2 regions of the Bradyrhizobium sp. 41S5 genome follow, and region 1 is predicted to be linked to the other one. Evidence: riboswitches for the same ligand, from Rfam matches in the RefSeq annotation. Region 1 holds a riboswitch; the other holds the start of a gene.
The links. A riboswitch is a leader RNA that binds a small molecule or an ion and turns the genes downstream of it on or off. The one in region 1 is predicted to bind cobalamin.

Region 1 (5,677 bases):
CACCACGACCGGCCCGGATCATGATGCCGTCGACTTCGATCTCGATATTCCCGGCATCGCAACGGCGAGCCCGGGTATCCGCTTTGGCCTTGCAGCGCACCGCTTTGCGCTCCCGGTCAACAGCGGGCGCCGGCACCGCGGCATCCACCACCGCCGGCACAAACTGTACTTCTTCTATTGCGGAATGACCGCCTGCTGCTTCTCGCAACTGACGTCGCCAGCCAAACAACTGCTGCGGTGACAATCCATGCCGTCGGGCTACCGAACAGACCGAGTCGCCGCTCGCCACGATCTCCGCAACGATCCGCGCCTTGTCCCCATCGCTCCACTTCCGCCGACGGCCGGCTCCGGTGAAGACTTCAAGCCGCCGCACCGGCTCCGTGATAGCACTATGCTCTGTGTCCATTCTAAGCCTAACGGTCCAAACCGAACCGCAGACTCGCAGATCACCCCGTCATCCGGAAGGTGGCCGCTGAACAGCGCTCTGATGTCCGCTGTCAAGGATTAGAACGCAGAGCACCGCCCCGATCGTCGTCGATCGGCTATTCATAGAGATGGTCGTGCATAGGTGGAGGCGGAACCGAAGGACGTCGGTGATCAAGCTCTGATGCGCGGGTTGGCTACCGCATTCCCGATTGTGCGTCCGAGGTCTGCTCCTATCTTACTGCGGGCGTCGGCGCTCTTGCCGGCCACAAAGCGTCTGACGGGCATTCCCTCTGCCGTGGTCCCGCCTCCGCCCATGCACGATGATAAGGGCGCTCGATCAGGCTGTCTGCACTTGCCTGGCAACCGCCCACATGAACCCCACCAGTTCACGGGCGATAGCGGTGCAGACCACCGTCGTTCGTTTGCCGCGCGCCGCCAGCTTCCGGTACCGGGCCGTCAAGCGGCTCTGCGCCTTCCAAGCAATCTCTCGCACTGCTGGCGACGTCTGTTCGAGCCGGTATAGTTTTGTCTTGCCGATCTTCGGCGGGTGTCGATATGTCCAGGCGCTTTCGACCAACATGTGGCGAACACGGCCGTTGCCGGCCTTGGTGATGCCGCCACGTCTGACAGCCTCTCCCGTCGATCGCTCGCTTGGCACCAGACCGAGGTAACCCATAAGTTGACGTGGGCCCTCAAAACGGCTCACGTCACCGACCTCGGTTGCGAATGTCACTGCGACGACCAGATCGACGCCGCGCAATGTTTGAAGCGCCCGCACGAGCGGCTCCAGAGACCAGGTCGAGACGAACTCTTCGATCGTGCGCTCGAGCCGGTCGACCCGGTCCCTGGCGACGCGAACTGCTTCGACCATTTCTTGTAGCGCGATCTGATGTGCGGGGTGGTCGAACTGTTGTTCCTGGAGCCAACGCAAATAGCGCATCGTCCAGCCCTTTTTGCGGGGATAGGTGCGGCCATGCTTGAGCATGAAGGCGCTCACCTGCTGCCGGTGGATGCGCAGCGTCTCAACCGCTGCCGATCGAGCGCGAACGAGGTCGCGCATCGCTTCGTGACCTTCATCGGGAACCCATACCGCCGTCAGCTCGCCGGCGCGTAGCAGCCGCGCGAGAGAAACGGCGTCCCGGCGGTTCGTCTTCACACGATCACCCGGCTTCCTTGGGATCAGCGACGGCGCCACCACCGTGCATTGGTGGCCGAGCGACCGGATCAGGCGATAAAGACCATAGCCAGTCGGGCCGGCTTCGTAACAGAAGTGGACGCGGTCAAACCGGTTGGCGATCCGCCCTAAGACGCGGCGCATGTTGGTGGCCGAAGCATCAACCTCGCCGAAGAACCGAACCTCCCCCTCCCGGCCTGCATCCGCAATCGCGACGGCATTTCTCAGCTTGGCCACATCGATTCCGACGAATGCTTCCCTATAATCTGCCACGGCTCGTCCTCCTGTGATGAGGATCGGCTCGGTTCGCCCGAGCAACCCTCGGACGCGCAGTGTAGGGCGAGCCACCTCATCGGTAGAGGCGGACATACGGTCTTACGGTCAACATCGCCTTCATCGGCCTTTTGGTTAGCGACTGCGCATAGCGCCACCAGTCCACCGTGATCGGCTTCGGCCGCGAGACATCTCCAAACAGGATCGGCGGCCGGACACAGCGCGAGCCATAGGATTGCACCCAACCGTTTTTGGTAAATGCGAAGCCGGAGAGTTGCTCGCCGAAGCATCAAGATCATGGTTGCAGGCAAGGTTCGTCGAATTGACCCCAATTTGCCCCGCGTTTGGCCAATTCCTTCAAAAGCTCAATATAGACCGGTATCAGGTCATCTAGCAGTGACAGTGGCTGGAACGCAGGATCGGCACTCTTGCCAAGCTTCAAGAATGTAACCGGCCCGATCAGGACAGGGCGCGTCTGAAAGCCAAGGGCCTTGGCTTCCTCGTACTCCTCGATTGGTTTGCGAGAGGATAGTCTGAAAGTCTGCCCCGGGTGAAATTCCGGGACCATGTAATGGTAGTTGGTGTCGAACCATTTGGTATCTCCTGCGCGGGTGCGCCATATCCACGCGACGGGTGACCGCAACTCCCATCCTGACCGTCGCATTGTGCCCCGCGTGCCATGGCGAAGTATGTCTTGAGCGAAATGGATCCGGCATTCGGCTCGTAGACTGCTGGGATGGCACCAACCATGACACTGGTGTCGAGCACCTGGTCGTACAGTGAGAAATCGTTCGATGGGATCACGGTGACACCGAGAGACCTCTGGCGAGCCCAATTTGCGGCACGTAGGCCAGCTGCATCCTCGAGCAACTGCTGTTCGGCGATTTTTCCGGCCCAGTAACTTTCGAGCGCAACCTTGAGCTCTCGCCTTGGACCGATGGGTGGCGTTCCGAGTGTGGCAACCGGAAGAGAGAGAAGAGACATAGCGTTAACCCCATATTGGTGGCAAAGGCCATGGCGGACGCAGGCAGAAGAAGCCGCGCGAGCGACCGTTGCTTGGCGCACCACCGGGACACCCGCCGGTGGACGAAGATAGTGGCGGGGCAGGTCTCCTGGCTCGCGGCTCAGCGCTGCTGTCCGGTCTTCCCGAAACCGTCAGGCTTCAGTGCCTTCGTTGGACAGCTCGCTACTCACAGTTGCGGGGACAGCGCCGGAATTGACACCGGCTTCCCTCTTAGCTCCGGCCTAATGAGACCGGAGAACCTCGACACCTTCAATTATCGGCAAAAGGGATATTCCGTCAACCTCGCGTCATGTTGCGATCTGCTAATGTGCCTAGCGGCATGCCCGCCGTTCATACTCGATGCAGAAGTCGCTCTACAATCACGGACATCGGATGACATCCCGAATGTCCCTCCGCGTGGGCAGCGACAAATCCGAATACGCCGCCTTTGCACCGAGGACCACTTGGTCGAACAGACGGCTTTCATGCAAGCTGGCCCCGGTTCATCAAGCACGGCGCGCTGCGCTGCCTTCTCCAAGCAATCAACGATCCACCGAATAAGATAGCATACGCGGCGCGAGGTGGTTCTGTGATGCCAGCCATTTCTGGTAGGCGTCACTCGGACACTTTTTGGCGATACTGCCCAGGCAAGCATATCAACCAAACCAAGGAGACCGGCTCGCAATGAAAATGGCTGTTTGGAGTGCCCTCGGTGTCTTTGCTGTTGCCGTCTCGGCGGTCGGCCTGTTCGGGTTGATGGTAAGACCGCTCTTGAGTAACACCGCTCGACAGTTTCTCTCGAAACTATTGATCGGCTCAAGCCGAGGCTAGCACGGCTCGGCGCCTCTACCTGCTTGCGGAGGACAGGACTTGCGTCGAGGCCGCATCTTCCGGTCGATTGAAGAGCACGATATGCGTCGGCCGACACGAGCGATCGCGCATGCCAGCGAGTGAATGCTACCATCTTGCCCGCCTGCTTAAAGCGTGCACTTCGGCGGCGTCTGTTCCAAACGCCCGGCGCTGATGGGCGGTTTCGTATCGTTGTGGGCCCTTGAGTGCCAAGCACATCTGCCTGGCGCTGCAACTAGAGCATTTCATTGCTTAACTGAATCGGAGGGGATTCCGGTTTTTGGCGGTTTATGATTCAAGATGCTGACTGGATTGGAGGCCAGCATCGCATGACCCGACCTCTTTCCCTGGATCTTCGCGAGCGTGTGGTGGCGTCGGTTTTAGCGGGCGAGAGCTGCCGATCTGTGGCGGAACGGTTTGGTGTTGCGCTCTCGTCGGTTGTGAAGTGGTCACAGCGGCAGCGGGCGACCGGCTCGGTTGCGCTTGGCAACATCGGCGGTCACCGCAAGCCCGTGCTTGATCTGGATGGCGGGGACACATCCCGACCTCCCTTGGTGTCGGTATGCCGACGACGGACTGGTGCACTGCCGGACCGAGCAAGAAGCAGAGGCCATTAGGGCGGAGCTTCAAGCGAGGTTGGAGGTGTGCGGACTTCAGATGCACCCGACAAAGACGCAGATCGTCTATTGCATGGACAACAGGCGTCGGCGAACGTATCAGAGGGTCAAGTTTGACTTTCTCGGATATCAGTTCAGGCCGCGGCAGGTGGCAACGTCACAGCGGAAGGAATTCTTTTGTGGATACACCCCGGCGGTCAGTCCGACAGCTTTGAAGACCATGCGAGCAACGATCCGAAGCTTGCACATTCCCCGGCAAACGCCGGGGACGCTGGCTGAGATTGCCCAACAGATCAATCCGCTCCTCCGGGGGTGGATAGGTTATTATGGTCGGTTCAGCCGTTCAGCGCTGTTCTCTCTGGTCGACTACGTCAATCAGAAGCTGAAGGCGTGGACCATGCGAAAGTACAAGCGCTTCCGGCTCCACAAAACCGGTGCTTCGCTGTTCTTGCGAAAGCTGGCTCGGAATAACGCGGAGCTGTTCGTACACTGGCAGTTCTTCGGAACGACCACGTTCACCTGACGGGAGCGGTGTGAACCGAGAGGTTCACGCACCGTTCTGCGAGAGGCCGGGGGTGAAAATCCCCCGGCCTACTCACCCTTGGATCAAGACCAACATGGCCCCTTTGCGGGGCTGGGGCCCCATGGGCGCACGCCTGCGCGGCTTCGCCCCGCACGGTCACTGGCGATACCCTCACATTCCTCGGCGCGCTCCGCCATGACCAACTCACGGCACCCTGCGTCTTCGGCGGCCCGGTCAACGGCGAATGCTTCTGCGCTTATGTGAAGCACCTTCTCCTGCCAACCCTGCGCGAAGGCGACATCGTCATTCTCGACAACCTCGGAAGCCACAAGTCGAAAGCTGTCAGGCAGATGATCCAGGCTGCTGGCGCCAGGCTCTGGTACCTGCCGCCATACTCGCCCGACCTCAACCCGATCGAACAGGCCTTCTCCAAGATCAAACACTGGATGCGGCAGGCTCAGAGGCGCACCGTCGAAGACACTTGGCGCCAAATCGGTCACCTCGTTCAGGACATCCAGCCTCGCGAATGCCAAACTACTTCGCAAACGCCGGTTATGCTTCAGTCAAAATGTGAAACGCTCTAGGGTGTTGTGGCGATGGGACAATGTTATGGCCAGCTCAGCCTTGAAGAGCGCGTTGAGATTTACCGCCTGCCTGCAGGCGGTAAATCTCAAAACGATATTGCGTCTGCGCTTGACCGCGCGACGTCGACGATAAGTCGGGAGCTGGAGCGCAACTCGCGGCCTACCAAGGTCTGGAGGGGCGGTTACGAACCTGTCCGGGCTCAACAATTGGCCGAACGTCGGCGACGG
Region 2 (5,677 bases), 1.9 Mb from region 1:
CGCCTGTTGGCGTCGCGACATTTCGATGTGCTGCTGCCGACCCACGAGCAGGGCTTCCTGTTCGCCCGCGCCGCGGCGCGGCTGACATCACGTGCCGGCCTGGCGCTGCCGGATTTCGACAGCTATCGCGCGGTGCACAGCAAGGCCGGCTTCAGCCGGCTGCTCGACCGGCTCGGCCTGCCGCAGCCGCCGACCGGGATCGTGAACTCGGCCGACGAACTGCGCGAGGCGGTGCGGTTTCCATCCGTGGTCAAGACGTCGGTCGGCACCGCCAGCCGCGGCGTCTGGTTCGTGCGCGATGCCGGCGATCTCAACCGCGCGCTCTACGATCTCGAATCCGCCGGCGATTTTGCCGGCGAGGTGCTGGCGCAGGATCTCATTACCGGCACCGTTGAGAAGGCCCAGTCGGTGTTCTGCCACGGCACGCTGGTCGGCTTCCACGCCTACCGGCAGATCGCGGCCGGCGTCGGCGGCGGCGAGGCGATCAAGGAGAGCGTGAGCCGGCCACCGATCCGTGCCGCGCTCGAGACCATCGGCGCGCATCTCGGCTGGCATGGCGCGCTCTCGGTCGACGTCATCATGCCGCTCGACAGCGCGACGCCGCTGTTGATCGACTGCAACCCGCGGCTGGTCGAGCCGATGAATGCGTACCAGTCCGGCACCGATCTGGTCGACCTGCTGCTGCGGGTCTCGCTTGGCGAGACGCCGGCGCCGCTGGCCGAGAGCCGCGCCGGAGTGCGGACGCATCTCGCCATGCAGGCGCTGCTCGGCAGCGCCTCGCGCGACGGCACCCGGCGCGACCTGATCAGGGAATGCGGCCGCATCGCCGCGGGCGAAGGTCTTTATCGGGGAAGCAGCGAGGAGTTGACGCCGGTGCGGCTCGATTGGCTCAGTGCCGTGCCGCTCGTGATGACGACAGTGCTGCTGCTTGCATCGCCATCGATCGCCTCATCGCTGGCGCGCGGCTTTGGTGCGCATCTGCTCGATCGCACGAGTATCGAGAAGATCGAGGGAGGGGATTTTCTGCGCGATCTCTCGACACGTCGTCCCGGCGAAAGCCGGGACCCATAACCACCGGACGCATCTCCATCCCCACGTCGTCCCGGGCAAGCGAAGCGCGACCCGGGACCCATAACCACCAGCGGTGATTGCTACGACGCGCTGGGGCCACGGCGCGTTTCAACAATTCAATCCTGTGGTTATGGGTCCCGGCTTTCGCCGGGACGACGGCGACTTATATTGCGCTCGTCCCTCACAACGGCTCGTCATCATTGCCGTAGCGATCGAGCTTCGGCGTGGCGATGTCGCCATCCTCGTAATAGTCGTCGTCCTGTGGCGCCGCGGGCGGTGGAGGATTTTTCGACTTGTCGTCGGACTTGTTGTCGATCTCGCCGCTGCGCTTGCTCTTCTTTCCGGCCTTGGCCATGCGTTTCCCCTGCGCGGGTCAAATCAGCTGCCGGTATTCTACCCCAGTCCCCCGCGGCTTGTAACGTGAGGAGATGGCGCGGCCGGGTCACACCCGCCGCGCCCATCATGCCCTAAAACGTCGCGCCGGCCTTGACCATGTAGGTGCGGCCGGGCAGCGGATAGGCCGAGAAGCGGCCGGCCGTGAACGAACTCGCGATGGCGTAGTCATAGTAGAGCGCGTTGAACAGATTGTTCACGCTGAGCGACCAGAAGAAGCGGTCAACCTGCCCGCTGAGCTTGAGATCGGCGGTGGCGTTGCCGGGAATCCGGTTCTGGGTGTTGGCCTGGTCGTTGTCCATGATGCGCGAGCTCCAGGCCCGCACCGTGGCATCGAACACCAGATAGTTCTGCCAGATATTCCAGGTCACGCCGAGATTGCCGGTGTAGCGCGAGACCAGCGGCACGTCGTTGCCGGCCCACATGCCTTCGCGGAAGACCGCGCGGGTGATCGCCATGCCGCCGCGCAGGGTGACGCTGTCGCTGACCTTGAGCGAGGCGCTGGTCTCTGAGCCGTAGCGGCGGGTGGGATCGAGGTTGACATTGTAGAACAGCACCGGGTTGAAATGGATCTCGTTCTCGAGATCCATCAAATAGATGCTGCTCTGGACCTGAAAGAGGTTGGTCTTCACGCGGAAGCCGCCCTCGACGTCCTGCGAGGTCTGGGTCTTGAGCTGGAAGTTCTGCGGGATCGGGGCGAAGGTCAGCGGGTCGAATGACGGACCCGATGCGACGCGCTCGTCGACGTCGGGCGTGCGGAATGCGCGCGCGGCGCGGCCGAATACCGAGAAGGTGTCGGTGAAGCGATGCTCGGCGCCGACATGCAGCGCGTATTGGGTCTCGTTGCTGTCGAGCGGCGCCGCCTGCGTGTCAAAGGCGAACGGTGCATTCGGATCGTAGCGGTCGCGTGCCGAGATGCTGGTGTTCTGGACGCGCGCACCGTAGGAGAAGTCGGTGGTCGGCAGCAGGCCGATCGTGTGCTGCCAGTACCCGGCCACGGTCTGCTGCTCGATATTGTAGACGTGGTAGGGGTCGACGCCCCGATAGGCGCCGCGTGCCTCGCGGAACGTCGAATCGTAATAGTCGATGCCGGTCAGGATCGTGGACGGCATCCCCAGCATCACGTTCTTGACGCTGAGCCGCGGCGTGATCGACCAGGTCTGTAGCGCGGCGTCATTGTAGGTCGAGGCGAAACTGATGGTCGGCACGGTGCCGAAGAAGCCGCTTTGCGTCTCGCGCTGGCGCCAGCCGCCGTCGACGATGAGGTCGACGCCGTTCATCAGCGTCTTGGTGAAGCCGGTGGTGACGCTGGCGGTTTGCTGATTGGCATAGTCGAACGGCGTCGCTGCGCCTCTGCGATCGGTGAGCAACTCGTTGACGCCGATCGACGGATCGACCAGCCGTCCGCCGGGCAGGCCGAGCTTCTGGTCGCTGCCAGTGACGGTGAGGAAGGCGGTGAGATCCGATGTCGTGTAGTTGACGTTGCCGACGGCGTTGCGCTGGTCGAGCGCGTTGTTGACGCGGTAGCCGTCGGACTTGATGCCGTTGCCGTAGAACGAGGTCGACCACGGGCCGGAATTGAGCGCCGCGGAGACCGCCGCCATGCGGGTGTTGAACGAGCCGAAACCGCCTTCGGCGCGGATCGTGGCCGGCGGACCGCCGGCGCCGGTCTTGGTGATGATGTTGACCACGCCGCCCACCGCGTTGTCGCCGTAGAGCACCGCGCCGCTGTTGCCGCGCGTGATCTCGATGCGTTCGATCGAATCGAGCGGGATCGTGGTGAGATCGAAGCCGGCCTTGTCGACGTCGTTGAGGCGGCGGCCGTTGAGCAGGAACAGGGTGTTGTCGGAGGCGAATGCGCCGAAGCCGCGCAGGTCGACCGCGGTCTTGGCGCCGTTCGGTCCGCCATAAAGCGATTGCAACTGCACGCCCGGCACCTGCGCGAGAATCTCCGGCAGCGACTGCACCGGCGAATGCGCGATGTCGTCGGCGGTGATCACGGTCGAGGAGGAGCCGACAATGCCCGCGAACTGGCGGCCGCCGCCGCCTGTGCCGCCCGTTCCGGTGGCCGGTCCGGTCCCTGTCGAGCCCGATCCGCTCCCGCTGCCCTGTCCTGTGCCCGGCGCCGGGCGGCGCGGGGCCGGCGCTCCGTCAGCGGCCGGCCTGGCGCGCGTGACATTCTGGTCGCCCGGCTTGGTGATTTCGATCGCCGGAAGTTGCTCGGGAACGGGCGCCTGCTGCGCCCGTGCGGTCGAGATGATGATGGTCGGCACGATCATCGTCGACGCGAGCAGAAGCACGCGGCTGCGCCGGGAGGAAGAGTTGGAGAACATCTAAGCGAGACCTCGGTAACGTCAGTGGCACGTCACCGCGAACCAGTCTCACCATCGTGCTCGCAGGCTCAGCTGCTTGCAGCCTCAAGTGAAGCTCATGCCTGTACTCCCCGACCGGCATCTTCGCGTGTGACCACGGCTGACGGCAGGTCTCCTGGCTCGCGGGTCGTTACCCTTCGTCGCCTTCCCAGGACCGAGATTCCCAGTGGCCTGTGACGAAGGATTCACCGCATACAGTTGCGGGGGCAGCCGCGGCGTTGGGGAAGCTTCCCCGCACCGCATTCCCTTTTCATCTCATGAAAGAACCGTCATGTTCATCTAGGGTTCGGCCGGGCGGCAAAGTCAATCCGGCGGAGGTCGGGCGGCAGCCAGCTGGCCACGGTTTTTGTCGAGTGTCGCTTGTCTGCCACGGCGATCGCTGTAAGAGCATGGATCCAATGAGCGTGCAGGATTTTGCCTTGGCGGCCGAGGTCGCGGCGCGGCGCCGGTGGGGCGCCACCGCGGCGCTGCTCGCGCTCGTGGTGCTGCTGCTCGTGCTTTCGCTCGGCATTGGGCCGGTGCGGCTGTCGCCGCTTGCGGTGATCGAGGCGCTGTTCGGCGGCGGCAGCGACGTGGCGCAGGTGATCGTGCGCGAGATCCGGCTGCCGCGCACCATTCTGGCGTTCGCGATCGGCGGTATTCTCGGACTATCGGGCGCAGCGCTGCAGGGCCTGCTGCGCAATCCGCTGGCCTCGCCATCGCTGTTCGGTGCGCCGCAATCGGCGGCATTCGGCGCGGTGCTGGTGATCGCGCTGGGCCTCGCCGATGTGCGCTCCTACGCGCTGCCGGTGGTGGCGATCATCGCCGCGTTCGGCTCGGTGTTCGCGCTGCTGGCGATTGCCGGCCGCAATGCCGGGCTGTTGATCCTGATCCTCGCGGGACTTGCGATCTCGAGCTTTGCCGGAGCCGCGACGGCGCTCGTGATGAACCTCTCCAGCAATCCGTTCGTGGTGCTGGAGATCGCGTTCTGGCTGCTCGGCTCGCTGGAGGACCGCAGCTTCCAGCACGTGGCGCTGGCACTGCCCTTCATCATCGCGGGCGCGGCCATCCTGCTGAGCCAGGCGAGCGCGTTCCGCGCGCTGACGCTCGGCGAGGAGGCCGCGCAGAGCCTCGGCGTCGATGTCGGGCGGCTAAGGTTGCTCGTGATCGCGGGTGTTGCGCTCGGCGTTGGCGGCGCGGTCGCGGTCACGGGTACGATCGGCTTCATTGGTCTCGTCGTACCGCACCTGATGCGCCCTCTGATCGGTCACGATCCGGCGCGGCTGCTGGTGCCGAGCGCCCTCACCGGGTCGGCGTTGCTGCTCGCCGCCGATATCGCGGTACGCATCATCCCCTCGACGTCGGATATCAAGGTCGGCGTGCTGACCTCGATCATCGGTGTGCCGTTCTTCCTCTATCTGATCATGCGCGAACGCCGCACGCTCGGCGGAGGCGTGGCATGACGCTGCTCTCTGCAATCGCTCTCAATGTGTCGCTCGGCAGCCGCAAGGTGTTGCACGATGTCTCGCTGTCGCTGGAAGCGGGCCATCTGGTGGCGCTGGTAGGCCCCAACGGTGCCGGCAAGACCACGCTGCTGCGCGCGCTCGCCGGATTGATTCCATCCGTCGGCGAGATCCGGATCGCCGGCGACGCGCTGGCGTCGCTTGCGCTGCGCGAGCGGGCGAAGCGTTTCGCCTATTTGCCGCAGGGGCACATGGTGCACTGGCCGCTGCCGGCGCGCGATATCGTCGCGCTCGGCCGCTATCCGCATGGCGCGACCGATCCGGCGCGGTTGTCGCCGAGGGATATCGAGGCGGTGCTGCGGGCGATGCAGGCGGTCGACGTCGTTGAATTCAGCGACC

Region 2: linked by a shared signal. The riboswitch ahead of HAP47_RS03795 (TonB-dependent receptor) and the one ahead of HAP47_RS35170 (5-methyltetrahydropteroyltriglutamate--homocysteine S-methyltransferase) in region 1 are both predicted to bind cobalamin.

What each region holds. Positions count from the first base shown of each region.
Region 1 covers NZ_CP083721.1:7,314,387-7,320,063, reverse strand. Annotated here, with positions in the region: gene tnpA (IS66-like element accessory protein TnpA) at 1-373, opposite strand, end outside; gene HAP47_RS35175 (IS110 family transposase) at 764-1,873, opposite strand; gene HAP47_RS41795 (hypothetical protein) at 1,950-2,114, opposite strand; partial or broken gene HAP47_RS35170 (5-methyltetrahydropteroyltriglutamate--homocysteine S-methyltransferase) at 2,178-2,857, opposite strand; cobalamin riboswitch at 2,959-3,155, opposite strand; partial or broken gene HAP47_RS41965 (helix-turn-helix domain-containing protein) at 4,055-4,246, shown strand; partial or broken gene HAP47_RS35160 (reverse transcriptase domain-containing protein) at 4,251-4,418, shown strand; gene HAP47_RS35155 (group II intron maturase-specific domain-containing protein) at 4,563-4,865, shown strand; partial or broken gene HAP47_RS35150 (IS630 family transposase) at 4,945-5,439, shown strand; gene HAP47_RS35145 (IS30 family transposase) at 5,462-5,677, shown strand, end outside.
Region 2 covers NZ_CP083721.1:794,532-800,208, forward strand. Annotated here, with positions in the region: gene HAP47_RS03785 (hypothetical protein) at 1-1,071, shown strand, start outside; gene HAP47_RS03790 (hypothetical protein) at 1,253-1,426, opposite strand; gene HAP47_RS03795 (TonB-dependent receptor) at 1,539-3,797, opposite strand; cobalamin riboswitch at 3,925-4,122, opposite strand; gene HAP47_RS03800 (FecCD family ABC transporter permease) at 4,235-5,278, shown strand; gene HAP47_RS03805 (ABC transporter ATP-binding protein) at 5,275-5,677, shown strand, end outside.